Regions from separate parts of the Pseudomonas sp. 210_17 TE3656 genome, predicted to be linked through region 1. Evidence: predicted binding sites of a transcription regulator. Region 1 holds the regulator's gene; the other holds the start of a gene.
What was found. Region 1 encodes FliA, which starts transcription of late flagellar genes. Its sites were predicted from a motif close to CTAAAGTTTNNNNNNNNNNNGCCGNTAA; they were not measured.
Positions count from the first base shown of each region.

Region 2: the regulator FliA is predicted to act here: its motif matches at 3,572-3,599, upstream of ACVI9W_RS18040 (flagellar protein MotY).

Region 1 covers NZ_JBTRBC010000001.1:1,036,925-1,044,673, forward strand. Annotated here, with positions in the region: gene ACVI9W_RS04900 (chemotaxis protein CheA) at 1-1,014, opposite strand, end outside; gene ACVI9W_RS04905 (protein phosphatase CheZ) at 1,027-1,815, opposite strand; gene ACVI9W_RS04910 (chemotaxis response regulator CheY) at 1,835-2,209, opposite strand; gene fliA (RNA polymerase sigma factor FliA) at 2,314-3,054, opposite strand; gene fleN (flagellar synthesis regulator FleN) at 3,051-3,884, opposite strand; gene flhF (flagellar biosynthesis protein FlhF) at 4,004-5,314, opposite strand; gene flhA (flagellar biosynthesis protein FlhA) at 5,326-7,455, opposite strand; gene flhB (flagellar biosynthesis protein FlhB) at 7,653-7,749, opposite strand, start outside.
Region 2 covers NZ_JBTRBC010000001.1:3,843,340-3,851,088, reverse strand. Annotated here, with positions in the region: gene ACVI9W_RS18055 (response regulator transcription factor) at 1-219, opposite strand, end outside; gene ACVI9W_RS18050 (hypothetical protein) at 649-1,203, shown strand; gene ACVI9W_RS18045 (argininosuccinate synthase) at 1,247-2,464, opposite strand; gene ACVI9W_RS18040 (flagellar protein MotY) at 2,594-3,535, opposite strand; gene pyrC (dihydroorotase) at 3,666-4,712, shown strand; gene rnt (ribonuclease T) at 4,709-5,377, shown strand; gene ACVI9W_RS18025 (peroxiredoxin) at 5,440-6,042, opposite strand; gene ACVI9W_RS18020 (bacterioferritin-associated ferredoxin) at 6,275-6,493, shown strand; gene bfr (bacterioferritin) at 6,693-7,163, shown strand; gene grxD (Grx4 family monothiol glutaredoxin) at 7,231-7,566, opposite strand; gene ACVI9W_RS18005 (molybdopterin oxidoreductase family protein) at 7,659-7,749, opposite strand, start outside.

The sequences.
Region 1 (7,749 bases):
CGCGGCCTGGCGCGCCGGGGCTGGCGCTGCGGCTTTGGCCGGTGCGGCGGCAGCGGGTGCGGCGGCAGGCTTGGCAACAGCTGGAGCTGGAGCTGGAGCTGCAGCAGGCTTGGCGGCAACCGCAGCAGCTGGCGCAGCGGCCGTTGCAACGCTGTCCGCGGCGAACTTGCCCTTGCCGTGCAGCTCATCGAGCAAGGCTTCGAATTCATGCTCGGAAATATGATCGCCCGACGCCGCAGCGGCCGGCTCTGGAGCGGGCGCTACTGCACCCGGCAAGGCATCGGCGGCGAAGCTGCCTTTGCCATGCAACTGGTCAAGCAACGCCTCGAACTCATCATCGGTGATTTCGTCGCTGGCGCTCTGGGTGGATTGCGCCACCGGCGCAGGTGCGCTGACGCTGTCAGGAGCAAACTGGCCCTTGCCGTGCAACTGGTCGAGCAGCGACTCGAACTCGGCATCGGTGATTTCGTCGCTGGCCGCAGCCGGCGTCTGCACCTGGGCTTCGGCCTCAGCCTTGACCGCATTGAGCGAGTCGAGCAGCTGTTCGAATTCGGTATCGGTAATGTCCGCTTCGGCGGGCGCTTCTGGCGCCTGCTCCAGCACCGGCTCAGCTGCGGCGACCGGAGCAGGTTCAGCCAGACGCGACAAGGCCGCCAGCAGCTCAGGCGTGGCCGGCGTGATATCGCTGCGCTCGCGCACCTGGCCGAACATGCTGTTGACCGTGTCCAGGGCTTCCAGGACCACGTCCATCAGTTCGGCATCGACGCGTCGCTCACCCTTGCGCAGGATGTCGAAGACGTTTTCGGCGATGTGGCAGCACTCCACCAGCTCGTTGAGCTGGAGGAAGCCGGCGCCCCCTTTTACAGTGTGAAAACCGCGAAAGATCGCATTGAGCAGATCGGCATCATCCGGACGGCTTTCCAGCTCGACCAGTTGCTCGGACAGTTGCTCAAGAATCTCGCCGGCTTCTACCAGGAAATCCTGAAGGATTTCTTCATCGGCGCCGAAGCTCATTAAACGTGCTCCCTAAAAACCCAGACTGGACAGCAGATCGTCGACATCGTCCTGACCGGACACAACGTCTTCACGTTTATCGGCATGAATCTGTGGACCTTCACCCCGAGTCGGATGTTTTTCTTGATCTTTTTCAGCGCGCAGCTGCTGGTGGTCATGTTCGATACCGGCAAAGCGGTCGACTTGACTGGCCATCAGCACGAGCTTGAGCAGATTGCTTTCTACTTCGGTGACCAGTGCCGTGACACGTTTGATCACCTGACCGGTCAGGTCCTGATAGTCCTGAGCCAGGAGGATGTCGTTGAGGTGGCCGGCGACCTTGCGGCTGCCTTCCTCACTACGCTCCAGGAAACGGTCGACACGGTGCATCAGCTCGCGGAACTCCGGCGCGGCCACTTCACGGCGCAAGAAGCGCTGCCAGTCGGCGCGCAGATCGCGGGCTTCGTCACTCAGCTCGTGGAGGACCGGGGTGCTCTCCTCGACCAGATCCATGGTCCGGTTCGCCGCGCCCTCGGTCAGCTTGACCACATAGGACAGGCGCTCGGTCGCATCGGTGATCTGCGAGACTTCCTCGGCCTGCGGCATTTGCGGATCGATCTGGAAACTGACGATCGCACTGTGCAGCTCACGCGTAAGCTTGCCGACTTCCTGGTACAGGCCACGGTCACGGGTCTGGTTCAGCTGATGGATCAGTTGCACCGCGTCGCCGAATTTGCCCCGCTCGAGACTGTCGACCAGTTCGTGGGCATGCTTCTTCAGTGTCGACTCGAAGCCGTCCAACGATGAATGTGTTTGCTCCATAGCGCCCCCGTGGCGTGTCTTAGCTGTTGACGCGCTCGAAGATCTTCTCGATCTTTTCTTTCAGCACCTGGGCAGTGAACGGCTTGACCACATAGCCGTTGACGCCGGCCTGGGCCGCTTCGATGATCTGCTCGCGCTTGGCTTCGGCAGTCACCATCAGCACCGGCAGGTGCTTGAGGCGCTCGTCGGCACGCACTTTGCGCAGCAGGTCGATACCGGACATGCCCGGCATGTTCCAGTCGGTCACGAGAAAATCGAAATGACCGCTTTCGAGCATCGGCAGCGCCGTGTTGCCGTCATCGGCTTCCTGGGTATTGGTGAAGCCCAGGTCACGCAGCAGGTTCTTGATGATCCGCCGCATCGTCGAAAAATCGTCGACGATGAGGATTTTCATGTCTTTGTTCAATTAGACCTCCAAGCAGTCTTTAACGCGCTCAGCGCTGAACGCGCATTCAATCAATTCGGGCACTACATTTCGCGACTGCATTGAACCTGCGTTCAACGCGCCCGCCATTCCCCCAGGCGACCACGCAAACGCGCCGCGCACTGGCTGTGCAACTGGCTGACGCGCGACTCGCTGACACCCAGGACCTCACCGATTTCCTTGAGGTTCAGCTCTTCGTCGTAGTACAGCGCCAGGACCAGACGCTCGCGTTCAGGCAGGTTGGCGATGGCATCGGCCAGGGCTGCCTGAAAACGCTCGTCTTCCAGATCGCGCGAAGGCTCGAGCTGGGCACTGGCGCCGTCCTCGTGCAGGCCTTCATGTTCGCCGTCCTGTAACAGGTCGTCGAAACTGAACAGGCGGCTGCCCAGGGTGTCATTCAAAATCCCGTAGTAATCATCGAGACTCAATTGAAGTTCGGCAGCAACCTCGTGATCTTTAGCGTCACGGCCGGTTTTTGCTTCAATTGCACGAATCGCGTCACTGACCATGCGGGTATTGCGGTGGACCGAGCGCGGAGCCCAGTCCCCTTTACGTACTTCGTCAAGCATTGCCCCACGGATACGGATACCGGCGTAGGTCTCAAAACTGGCACCCTTGCTCGCGTCATACTTGTTGCTGACTTCGAGTAGGCCGATCATGCCGGCCTGGATCAGATCCTCGACCTGGACACTGGCCGGCAAACGCGCCAGCAAGTGATAGGCGATACGCTTGACCAACGGCGCGTAGCGCTCGATCAACTCGTACTGACCATCGCGAGACGCGTTGCTGTACATCCGGTATCCGCTGGCGTTCATAGCACAGGTCCCGCGCTCGTCGGCTGCACCAGGCGTTCGACAAAAAACTCCAGGTGACCACGCGGGTTGGCAGGCAGCGGCCAGGTATCGACCTTCTGGGCAATGGCCTTGAATGCCAGCGCGCACTTGGAACGCGGAAAGGCTTCATAGACCGCTCGCTGCTTTTGCACCGCCTTGCGCACACACTCGTCGTAAGGCACCGCGCCGACGTATTGTAGGGCAACGTCGAGGAAGCGATCAGTGACCTTGGTCAACTTGGCGAACAGGTTGCGCCCTTCCTGCGGGCTTTGCGCCATGTTGGCCAGGACCCGGAAGCGGTTCATGCCGTAATCGCGGTTGAGCAGCTTGATCAGCGCGTAGGCGTCGGTGATCGAGGTCGGTTCGTCGCACACCACCAACAGCACTTCCTGGGCTGCGCGGACGAAACTGACTACCGAGTCACCAATACCGGCAGCGGTATCGATCACCAGCACATCGAGGTTGTCGCCGATCTCGCTGAAGGCCTGAATCAGACCTGCATGCTGGGCAGGCGCCAGGTGCACCATGCTCTGCGTGCCGGAAGCGGCGGGCACAATGCGCACGCCACCCGGCCCCTGCAGCAGCACATCGCGCAGCTCGCAGCGGCCCTCAATCACGTCGGCCAGGGTGCGCTTGGGCGTCAGGCCGAGCAATACGTCGACGTTGGCCAGGCCCAGGTCGGCATCCAGCAGCATGACCCGACGGCCAAGCTCTGCCAGCGCCAATGACAGGTTCACCGACACATTGGTCTTGCCGACGCCACCTTTGCCGCCAGTCACGGCGATCACCTGTACGGGATGCATGCTACCCATGTTTGTTCATTACCTTGTCTTGCTTAGACCGAGGCCACATGACCGGCTGCGCTTTCAACACCTGAAAAATGCCTGGCAGTCCATCAATGCAGATACTTTGCAACGTCTTCACAATCACCTCAGCCAACACGCTTGCCGGGGCTGTGGTAGAGATCAGCGAACATATCGGCCATTGCCTCTTCGCTGGGCTCGTCCTGCATCTGCACACTCACCGCGCGGCTGACCAGCTGGTGCCGGCGCGGCAGGTGCAGATCGTCAGGAATGCGCGGCCCATCGGTTAGATAGGCCACTGGCAATTCGTGACTGATGGCCAGGCTCAGGACTTCGCCGAGGCAGGCCGTTTCATCAAGCTTGGTCAGGATGCACCCGGCCAGCCCGCAGCGCTTGTAGCTGTGATAGGCGGCAGTGAGCACCTGCTTCTGGCTGGTCGTCGCCAGCACCAGATAATTTTTAGACGCAATACCGCGTCCTGCCAGGGTTTCCAGCTGCATGCGCAGGGCCGGATCACTGGCTTGCAGGCCAGCGGTATCGATCAGCACCACACGCTTGCGCAGCAACGGCTCCAGCGCCTGGGCCAGCGACTGGCCGGGATCGACGTGGGTCACCGAGACATTGAGGATCCGCCCCAGGGTCTTGAGCTGCTCCTGAGCACCGATGCGAAAACTGTCCATGCTCACCAGCGCCAGATTCTGCGCGCCATACTTGAGCACATAACGCGCCGCCAGTTTGGCCAGGGTGGTGGTCTTGCCCATGCCCGCCGGCCCGACCATGGCGATCACGCCGCCCTCTTCGATCGGCTCGACTTCCGGCACATCGATACGCCGCGCCAGATGCGCGAGCAGCATGCGCCAGGCATGACGAGGCTCTTCGATGCCGGCGATCTGCGCCAGCAGCTCATGCGCCAGCGGGCCGGACAGACCGATACGCTGCAAACGGCGCCAGAGGTTGGCCTGCTGCGGCTGGTTACCCTGCAGCTGACTCCAGGCCAGCGAACCGAGCTGAACTTCGAGCAACTCGCGCAGGCCGCTGAGCTCGGAGCGCATGGCATCGAACAGGCGCGGATCAACCGGCGCGGCAGCCGCGGCAACCGGTGCCACCGGCGTCTCCACAGGCGTCTCGACCAGCGGCTCGGAGGCGGTCAGCGGCAAGCCGGCAAACAGCTGGCGGTTGCCGTCTTCGCTTTCGCTGCGGCTACTGAGCTCGGCCTGGGCGGTGACGATGCGCGACTGGGTCTTGCGCAGTTCATCTTCGAGCTCGACATTCGGAACCCGTGGCGCCAGGGCGGACAGCTTGTAGTCCAGCGCAGCCGTCAGCTCGACACCGCCAGCAATCCGTCGGTTGCCGATGATGGCGGCATCAGCCCCCAGCTCATCTCGAACCAGCTTCATGGCCTGACGCATATCGGCGGCGAAAAAACGCTTAACTTGCATAACCCACTACCTCAGCCGTTGGGGCCTACTGTGGCAACGATGGTAACTTGCTTGTTGTCAGGTATTTCCTGATACGCCAAAACATGCAAATTCGGTACAGCCAGGCGGCCGAAGCGCGACAGCATCGCCCGTACCGGTCCTGCGACCAGCAGGATCGCCGGTTGCCCTTGCATCTCTTGACGCTGGGCAGCCTCGATCAACGAACGCTGAAGCTTTTCGGCCATGCTCGGCTCAAGAAGAACACCGTCTTCCTGACCTTGCCCGGCCCTTTGCAGACTATTGAGCAAAATCTGTTCCAACCTTGGCTCAAGGGTGATCACAGGCAGCTCGGACTCAACGCCGACAATGCTTTGCACGATAGCGCGACACAATCCGACGCGCACCACCGCCACCAGCGCGGCGGTATCTTGACTCTTGACCGCATTGTTGGCGATAGCTTCGGCAATGCTGCGGATATCACGCACCGGCACCTGCTCGGCGAGCAACGCCTGCAGGACCTTGAGCAGCCCCGACAACGAAATGACGCCCGGCACCAACTCTTCGGCAAGCTTGGGCGAGGCCTTGGCCAACACCTGCAGCAGTTGTTGGACTTCCTCGTGGCCAATCAGTTCGTGGCAGTGCTTGTGCAGAATCTGGTTCAGGTGGGTCGCAACCACGGTACTGGCATCCACCACGGTGTAACCCAGCGATTGCGCCTGACTGCGCTGATTGACATCGATCCACACCGCTTCCAGCCCGAACGCCGGGTCGCGGGCGGCAATACCGTTGAGGGTGCCAAAGACCTGCCCGGGGTTGATGGCCAGCTCGCGGTCCGGATAGATCTCGGCTTCGGCCAGGATCACCCCCATCAGGGTCAGGCGATAGGCACTGGGCGCCAGGTCGAGGTTGTCACGGATATGCACCGTGGGCATGAGAAAACCCAGGTCCTGGGAGAGCTTTTTGCGCACCCCCTTGATCCGCGCCAGCAACTGCCCACCCTGATTGCGGTCGACCAGGGGAATCAACCGATAGCCGACCTCCAGGCCGATCATATCGATCGGCGTGACATCGTCCCAGCCCAGTTCCTTGGTTTCCATGGCGCGCTGCGGCGAGGGCAACAGGTCCTGCTGGCGCTGAACTTCTTCCTGGGCTTTGACCTTGGCCAGGTTCTGCTTGCGCCACAGCCAATAGGCACCGCCAGCGGCCACCAGCCCCAGGCTCAGGAAGGCGAAGTGCGGCATGCCCGGCACCAGGCCCATGACGATCATGATCCCCGCCGATACCCCCAGCGCCTTGGGCGAAGTGAACATCTGCCGGTTGATCTGGTTACCCATGTCTTCGGAACCGGAGGCACGGGTCACCATGATGGCTGCAGCGGTGGACAACAGCAGTGATGGCAATTGCGCCACCAAACCGTCACCGATGGTCAGCAAGGCATAGACTCTACCGGCATCGCCGAAGGTCATGCCGTGCTGGAACATACCGACCAGCATGCCGCCGATCAGGTTGATGAAGAGGATCAGCAGGCCGGCGATGGCGTCACCGCGAACGAACTTGCTGGCACCGTCCATCGAACCGTAGAACTCGGCCTCCTGGGCCACTTCAGAGCGTCGCGCCTTGGCCTGGGCCTGATCGATCAGACCGGCGTTGAGGTCGGCGTCGATGGCCATCTGCTTGCCCGGCATTGCATCGAGGGTGAAACGTGCGCTCACCTCGGAAATACGCCCGGCACCCTTGGTCACCACCACGAAGTTGATGATCATCAGGATCGCAAACACCACGATACCGACCACGTAGTTGCCGCCGATCACCACTTCACCGAAGGCCTGGATCACTTTACCGGCGGCGGCATGGCCATCTTGACCATGGAGCATGACCACCCGCGTAGAGGCCACGTTCAGCGCCAGGCGCAGCAAGGTTGCCACCAGCAGGATGGTTGGAAACGCAGCGAAATCGAGGGGGCGCAGGGCGTAGACGCAGACCAGCAGGACCACGATCGACAGCGCGATGTTGAAGGTGAAAAACACGTCGAGCAAAAACGGCGGGATCGGCAACATCATCATTGCCAGCATCACCAGCAGCAACAGCGGCACACCCAGATTCCCCCGGCCTAACCCGGCCAGGTTGTTACGGGCATTGCTGATTAACTGAGAGCGATCCACCGGTATTCCTCGTCTAGCTCAAGCAAAACTTTGACGCGTTTCTGACGCGCGCTGCGCTGCCTTTGCAAGAAGCTTTCCAACTTTGAGGAATGCGGCGTTTTTGTGTGGAGGCGGGCTTACGGTGGGAGCGGGCTTGCCCCGCGATTGCGATCTGTCAGCCATATCGCATCGCGGGGCAAGCCCGCTCCCACCGAGCCTTAGTCGTGCTGTAGGTCCGGCGGAATCGGCAGATCCTTGAGCGGCTCCGGCGGTTTGCCCTTGCCCGCCCGGTACTGGCGGATCTGGAAGACATAG
Region 2 (7,749 bases), 2.8 Mb from region 1:
CGGACAGGTGGTCGTAAGCCGGGCAATAACTTCAAGACCATCGAGTTTGGGGATGCCGATGTCCAGAATGACGATATCCGGATCATGCTCTCGTGCCAGTTGTAACGCGTCCACGCCATTATCCGTCTCTGCGATGACTTCATAGCCATGCCGCTCCATCAGCATACGTACAGCCAGGCGGATGACCGGGTGATCATCCACGATCAGCACTTTATTCATGGGCAGATCCAATTGTTCGCTGTTCGATTTTTTTTGAGCCCGCACAATAGCCTAGTTACGCGACATATTGTATTGCGACACCCGCGAGCAAAAGCACACAAAGATAAAACCTACACACATAGAGGATTGGTCCTACAAAAAACCTGAACCTGCCCATTCCCACACTTACATCAGTGCCCTTGAACGAAACAGAATTAACCTCTAAAACCAAAAATAGCACCAGCACACCTAAATAACCCAGCCAGCAGCACCTTAATACCTGAAGGAAAAGTCTTATAATCTTGATATATATTTACCGACCTCTATGAGGTTCGATACAAGATGCGAGGCAATAGTTTCCCCGATCAGAAATCCCGCCCAGTGCCAACCCCGCGTGTTATCCAGACTAATAGCCACTCGACTGGGTGAAAGCGAAGTGAGGACACGGCGATGAGCAACGCAGAGCCGAAAAGCCCATTGACCATCATTGCTATATTCGCCGGAATCATCGAAGCCTCGGCGCTGGCTTCGTTGCCTTTTCTAAGTGAAGACAGCCAGACCACCTACACATGGTTTCTTGTAGGCTTTCCGTTTTTTCTGACCGTCTTATTCTTCCTTACACTCAACTTCAACTACAAATCTTTGTATTCACTGCCAATACAGGATTCCACCGACGCCTCCGCCGCTGCTACTTCAGTGCAACCACCCACTACGCTGGAAACAATCAATAGCAACGTACTACAGGCACCCGCTGAATTACCGATAGACAATGAGGCTATCAGCCTCGCAGCGGACAACAGCACTGCCCATGCGCCTGGTAATCCGCTACAGATTGTTCAAGCATCCGTAACCATTACCATAAGCGGAACATGTGCGAGTCAATTGCTCGAACACTTTGCCATGCTGGCATTGGACCAGACCCACCCATTGTGCAACACCTGGACACTAATCAACCTGGAGACAGGCATCCAGACAACACTGGCAACCCAGCCGATCAACAACTAAAAAAAACCCCGGACCAGGCCGGGGTTTTCATTCAAGGCATCGTTCAGAGCAGCGAACGACCCTTGTTTGCAGCAATGCGCATACGCAGGGCGTTGAGCTTGATGAAGCCCGCTGCGTCGGCCTGGTTGTAAGCGCCGCCATCTTCTTCGAAGGTTGCGATGTTGGCGTCGAACAGCGAGTCATCGGACTTACGGCCAGTGACGATCACGTTGCCCTTGTACAGTTTCAGGCGCACGACACCGTTCACATTGACCTGGGAGGCGTCGATCATCTGCTGCAGCATCAGACGCTCCGGGCTCCACCAGTAGCCGGTGTAGATCAGGCTGGCGTACTTGACCATCAGCTCGTCTTTCAGGTGAGCGACTTCACGATCCAGGGTGATCGACTCGATCGCCCGGTGCGCGCGCAGCATGATGGTGCCGCCCGGGGTCTCGTAGCAGCCACGGGACTTCATGCCGACATAGCGGTTTTCGACGATGTCCAGACGACCGATGCCGTTCTCGCCGCCAATGCGGTTGAGGGTGGCCAATACGGTGGCCGGCGACATTTCAACGCCGTCCAGGGCAACGATGTCACCGTTGCGGTAAGTCAGTTCCAGGTAGGTAGGAACGTCCGGCGCAGCCTCTGGCGACTTGGTCCACTTCCACATGTCTTCTTCGTGTTCGGTCCAGGTATCCTCCAGCACGCCACCTTCATAGGAGATGTGCAGCAGGTTGGCGTCCATCGAATAAGGCGATTTTTTCTTGCCGTGACGCTCGATCGGGATACCGTGCTTTTCGGCATAGTCCATGAGTTTTTCACGGGACAGCAGGTCCCATTCACGCCATGGAGCGATAACCTTGACGCCCGGCTTGAGTGCATAGGCACCCAGTTCGAAGCGCACCTGGTCGTTACCCTTGCCGGTAGCACCATGGGAAATGGCGTCGGCGCCGGTTTCATTGGCGATTTCGATCAGACGCTTGGCGATAAGCGGACGAGCGATGGAAGTACCCAGCAGGTACTCGCCTTCGTAAACGGTGTTAGCGCGGAACATCGGGAAAACGAAGTCGCGCACGAACTCTTCGCGCAGGTCATCGATGTAGATTTCTTTCACGCCCATGGCCTGAGCCTTGGCGCGGGCCGGTTCGACCTCTTCGCCCTGCCCCAGGTCGGCAGTGAAAGTCACCACTTCACAGTTGTAGGTATCCTGCAGCCACTTGAGAATCACCGAAGTATCAAGGCCGCCGGAATACGCCAGTACGACCTTTTTTACGTCCGCCATGCCATCACTCCACGGGGTTGTACGGAAAGCCGTCGATTCTACCGGCCTTGCCGCAAAAATTACAGTGGGGCGACAGCTTGTGACGACAAAGCGACAGGAACTGTCGAGAGCGCGACGGACGGTCGCACCTCACGACTTGATCGATGGCTTGCCAGTTTCCGTTTGCGCCGCGGGGGCTGCTGGTGTTTCCGGGGCTTTTTCTGACGCTGTTTCAACCGGGGTTACCCGATCGAGCTGAATATTCACCCGGCGATTGCGCGCGCGGTTGGCGGCCGAGTTGTTGGCGGCCAGCGGGTAGCGCTCACCGTGGAAGCGTACGCTGATCTGATCTTCGGCAATGCCATGCGCCTTGAAGTACTCCATTACCGCCAAGGCCCGGCGTCGGGACAGATCACGATTGGTCAGGCGATTGCCACTGTTGTCGGAGTGACCGTCAAGCTCGATGCGGTTGACCGTAGGATCGGCCTTGAGAAACTCCAGGATCACGTCCAGACGCGCCTTGGCATTGGCGTCCAGTTCAATCCCGCCCCCAGGGAAATCGACCCGTGCCTGGCGCACCTGGTCGTAATTCATTGGCAGCAGCTTGGCGGCGCAGACCTGGTAATCGCTGTAGGCCTTGCTGAATTTTACCGGCAACAGGCGCACTTCCATCGCTCGCCCGGCTTCACCGGCATAGTTGCGAACCACGGTACTGCGGCCGTCGAGCAGACCATTGATCAGACGGCTGGCCTGCCCTTGAGAGCTGGTAAACAGCACGCCGCTACGGGCCATGCGCACCGAGCCCAGGTTGATATCGCCACGGCCTGGCTGCCAGGGCGCTGCGGCAGCCAGCAGGGTTGCAGATCCTGTACCCAGGACATTGCTGCTCGAACGCAATTGAAACGTCGCCTGTTCACCGGCACGGCGCACGAACTCACCACTACCGAAATCGGCAACCGGCTGGACCAGGCGGCATTCGAACTGATCGCCTTCGACCTTCCACTCAATATTCTCCAGACGGGTCTGGAAAGTGAGTGCCGTCGCCGGCAAGCAGGCAAACAGGCTGAGTAGGGCTAGATAACGCTGGCGCACGGGCGGCTCCACAGATTTTCACGGTATACCCGCAGGCTATCGGTCAGGCGTGGCAAAACTTGATAGCGAGTGCTCGGACCCGGCTTTTCCGGTAGCATTCACCTTGAGTTCGACCCGCCTGGAATCCCCAATGTCCGACCGCCTGACCCTCCTGCGTCCCGATGACTGGCACATCCATCTTCGTGATGGCGCCGTCTTGCCCCACACCGTTGGCGACGTTGCGCGCACCTTTGCTCGCGCAATCATCATGCCCAACCTGGTACCGCCAGTGCGCAATGCCGCCGAAGCCGGCGCCTATCGCGAGCGCATCCTGGCCGCACGTCCGGCCGGTAGCCGCTTCGAACCGCTGATGGTGCTGTACCTCACTGACCGTACCCAGCCCGAAGAAGTCCGCGCAGCCAAGGCTACAGGTTTCGTGCATGCCGCCAAGCTGTATCCGGCCGGCGCGACGACCAACTCCGATTCCGGCGTTACCAGCATCGACAACATTTTCCCGGCACTCGAAGCCATGGCCGAAATCGGCATGCCGCTGCTGGTGCACGGTGAAGTGACCCGTAGCGAGATCGACGTGTTCGACCGCGAGAAGCTGTTCATCGACGAGCATCTGCGCCGTGTCGTCGAACGCTTCCCGACCCTGAAAGTGGTCTTCGAGCACATCACCACCAGCGATGCCGTGCAGTTCGTCAACGAGGCTCCGGCCAACGTCGGCGCGACCATCACCGCCCAGCACCTGCTGTATAACCGCAACCACATGCTGGTCGGCGGTATTCGTCCGCACTTCTATTGCCTGCCGATCCTCAAGCGCAACACCCACCAGGTGGCCTTGCTGGACGCAGCCACCAGCGGCAGCAGCAAGTTCTTCCTCGGTACCGACTCGGCGCCCCACGCCCGTCACGCCAAAGAAGCGGCCTGTGGCTGCGCCGGCTGCTACACCGCCTACGCCGCCATCGAGATGTACGCCGAAGCGTTCGAACAGCGCAACGCGCTGGACAAGCTCGAAGGTTTTGCCAGCAAGCACGGCCCGGACTTCTACGGCCTGCCGCGCAACACCGACACCATTACCCTGGTTCGTGAAGACTGGACCGCCCCAAGCAGCTTGCCGTTCGGCGAGCAGACCGTTATCCCGCTGCGCGCCGGTGAACAACTGCGCTGGCGCCTGCTGGAGGAAACTGCGTGAGTGAAGATCTGTACGACGACCAGGATGGTCCAAGCGGTGGCCCACGCCACCCGATGGCTGAACGTTTTCGTGGTTACCTGCCGGTTGTAGTGGATGTCGAGACCGGTGGTTTCAACAGCGCTACCGACGCCCTGCTGGAAATTGCCGCAGTAACCATCGGCATGGATGAAAAAGGCTTCCTGTTCCCGGAGCACACCTACTTCTTCCGCGTCGAACCGTTCGAAGGTGCCAACATCGAACAGGCCGCCCTGGAGTTCACCGGGATCAAGCTCGATCACCCACTGCGCATGGCCGTCAGCGAAGAGTCAGCGCTGACCGATATCTTCCGTGGCGTGCGCAAGGCGCTCAAGGCCAATGGCTGCAAGCGGGCGATCCTGGTGGGCCATAACAGCAGCTTTGACCTTGGCTTCCTCAACGCGGCGGTGGCGCGCCACGATATGAAACGCAACCCGTTTCATCCGTTCTCCAGTTTCGACACCGCGACCCTGGCCGGTCTTGCCTACGGCCAGACCGTGCTGGCCCGTGCCTGCCAGAGTGCCGACATCGATTTCGACGGTCGTGAGGCCCACTCGGCCCGTTACGACACCGAGAAGACTGCCGAGCTGTTCTGCGGCATCGTCAATCGCTGGAAGGAAATGGGTGGCTGGCAGGACTTCAACGACTGACGCCTTGCTGAACCCATAAAAAAACCGGCCATCAAGGCCGGTTTTTTTTTTGTCGCTCGCTATTACAGCTTGCCAGCGTTCTCGCTCAGGTAAGCAGCAACGCCTTCAGGCGAAGCGGTCATGCCCTTGTCGCCTTTTTTCCAGTTGGCAGGGCAGACTTCGCCGTGCTCTTCATGGAATTGCAGGGCGTCGACCAGACGCAGCAGCTCGTCCATGTTGCGGCCCAGTGGCAGGTCGTTGACGATCTGCGAACGGACAACGCCTTTGTCGTCGATCAGGAACGCGCCACGGAAAGCAACGCCGCCTTCGGACTCAACGTCGTAGGCCTTGGCGATTTCGTGCTTCATGTCAGCAGCCATGATGTACTGCACCTGACCGATGCCACCGGCATTGATCGGGGTGTTGCGCCAGGCGTTGTGGGTGAAGTGCGAGTCGATCGACACTGCGATCACTTCAACGTTACGGTCGCGGAACTCAGCCATGCGGTGATCCAGAGCGATCAGCTCGGACGGGCAGACGAAGGTGAAGTCCAGCGGGTAGAAGAACACCAGGCCGTACTTGCCTTTGATGGCCGAAGCCAGGTTGAAGCTGTCGACGATTTCGCCATTGCCCAGTACGGCTGGAACAGTGAAGTCCGGGGCAGTTTTGCCAACGAGTACGCTCATTCGATATCTCCTGATGGTTGAAACAGCTGTGCAGGCTGGCATAAGCCACCTGACAGAGCAAAGGTCGGCCATGATACACCGCCTGACGCTGCTCGCCGAATTTCAGGCTCTGCACCTTCGAAAGCTGCCGCTGGTCGCTCTGGCGCAAAGTTCGGCATATTGTGCTTTGACAAGCATTCTCATTAACATTAAGCTTCTTCGCATTGAGCCTTTACCAGCGATGGTCTGCCCTATGTATGTGTGTCTTTGTGTTGGTGTAACCGACGGACAGATCCGCGATGCGATCTATGAAGGATGCTGCAGCTACAAGGAAGTCAGAAGCGCCACCAACGTGGCGAGCCAGTGTGGCAAATGTGCCTGCCTGGCCAAGCAGGTTGTGCGTGAAACCCTGACCGAACTGCAGGTCAGCCAGGCTATCTTGCCCTACCCTGTGGAATTTACTGCAGCGTAAAAACAGCCCATTCCAAGAACCGGACCCCGTGTCCGGTTTTTTTATGCCTGTAATTCAATAAGTTAGGGGTATAACGCGGAACACAAACATTCTTATTCCGATTAATTTTCATTTATTATTCAATAACTTAGGTTTGACAGTCGAAGTTACGGGGCTCAAACTCTTGCTTATAGACACACTTATAGGGCAGGACCCCATCATGAAAGGCGACGTTAGCGTCATCCAGCATCTCAACAAGATCCTCGGAAACGAGCTGGTCGCAATCAACCAATACTTCCTGCATGCGCGCATGTATGAAGACTGGGGTCTGGATAAGCTCGGCAAGCACGAGTACAAGGAATCCATCGATGAAATGAAGCACGCTGACAAACTGATCAAGCGTATTCTGTTTCTCGAAGGCATTCCCAACGTCCAGGACCTGGGCAAGCTGCTGATTGGTGAACACACCAAAGAAATGCTCGAATGCGACCTGAAAATCGAGCAGAAAGGTCTGGCCGACCTCAAGGCCGCTATCGCCCACTGTGAAACCGTTGGCGACTTCGGCAGCCGCGAGCTGCTTGAAGACATCCTCGAGTCCGAGGAAGAGCATATCGACTGGCTGGAAACCCAGCTGAGCCTGATCGACAAAGTCGGTCTGGAAAACTACCTGCAGTCGCAGATGGGCGAGTAACTTCGCCTGACCCGCTGCAAATGAAAAAGCCCCGCATTGCGGGGCTTTTTTTTGACCAAACCTGTAATCAGGCCTTGGCCGCCTCAGCCTTGGCTGCAGCTTCCTTGATCAGGGTCTGCAGTTCGCCGTTGGCAAACATTTCAGCCATGATGTCGGAACCGCCAACCAGCTCACCGGCAACCCACAGCTGTGGGAAAGTCGGCCAGTTGGCATATTTTGGCAGGTTGGCGCGGATTTCCGGGTTCTGCAGGATATCCACGTAAGCGAATTTCTCGCCACAACCCATCACGGCTTGCGCCGCCTTGGCCGAAAAGCCGCACTGCGGGGCATTCGGCGAGCCTTTCATGTAAAGCAGAATGGTGTTGTTAGCAATCTGCTCTTTGATTGTTTCAATGATATCCATGAAGCACCTCGCGGCTGAACTTTCCGACCTGGTTGTCGGCACGGTGACGCATTGTATCGGAAAGCCGAGCTTGACGCTCGGCCTTGCCGATATCAGGCGGCAACCACCTGCACCGGCACGCCATTGAGCGCTGCATTGCCTGAAACGGCATCCACTTGGCGCTCATCGGTCAGGTCATTGGCA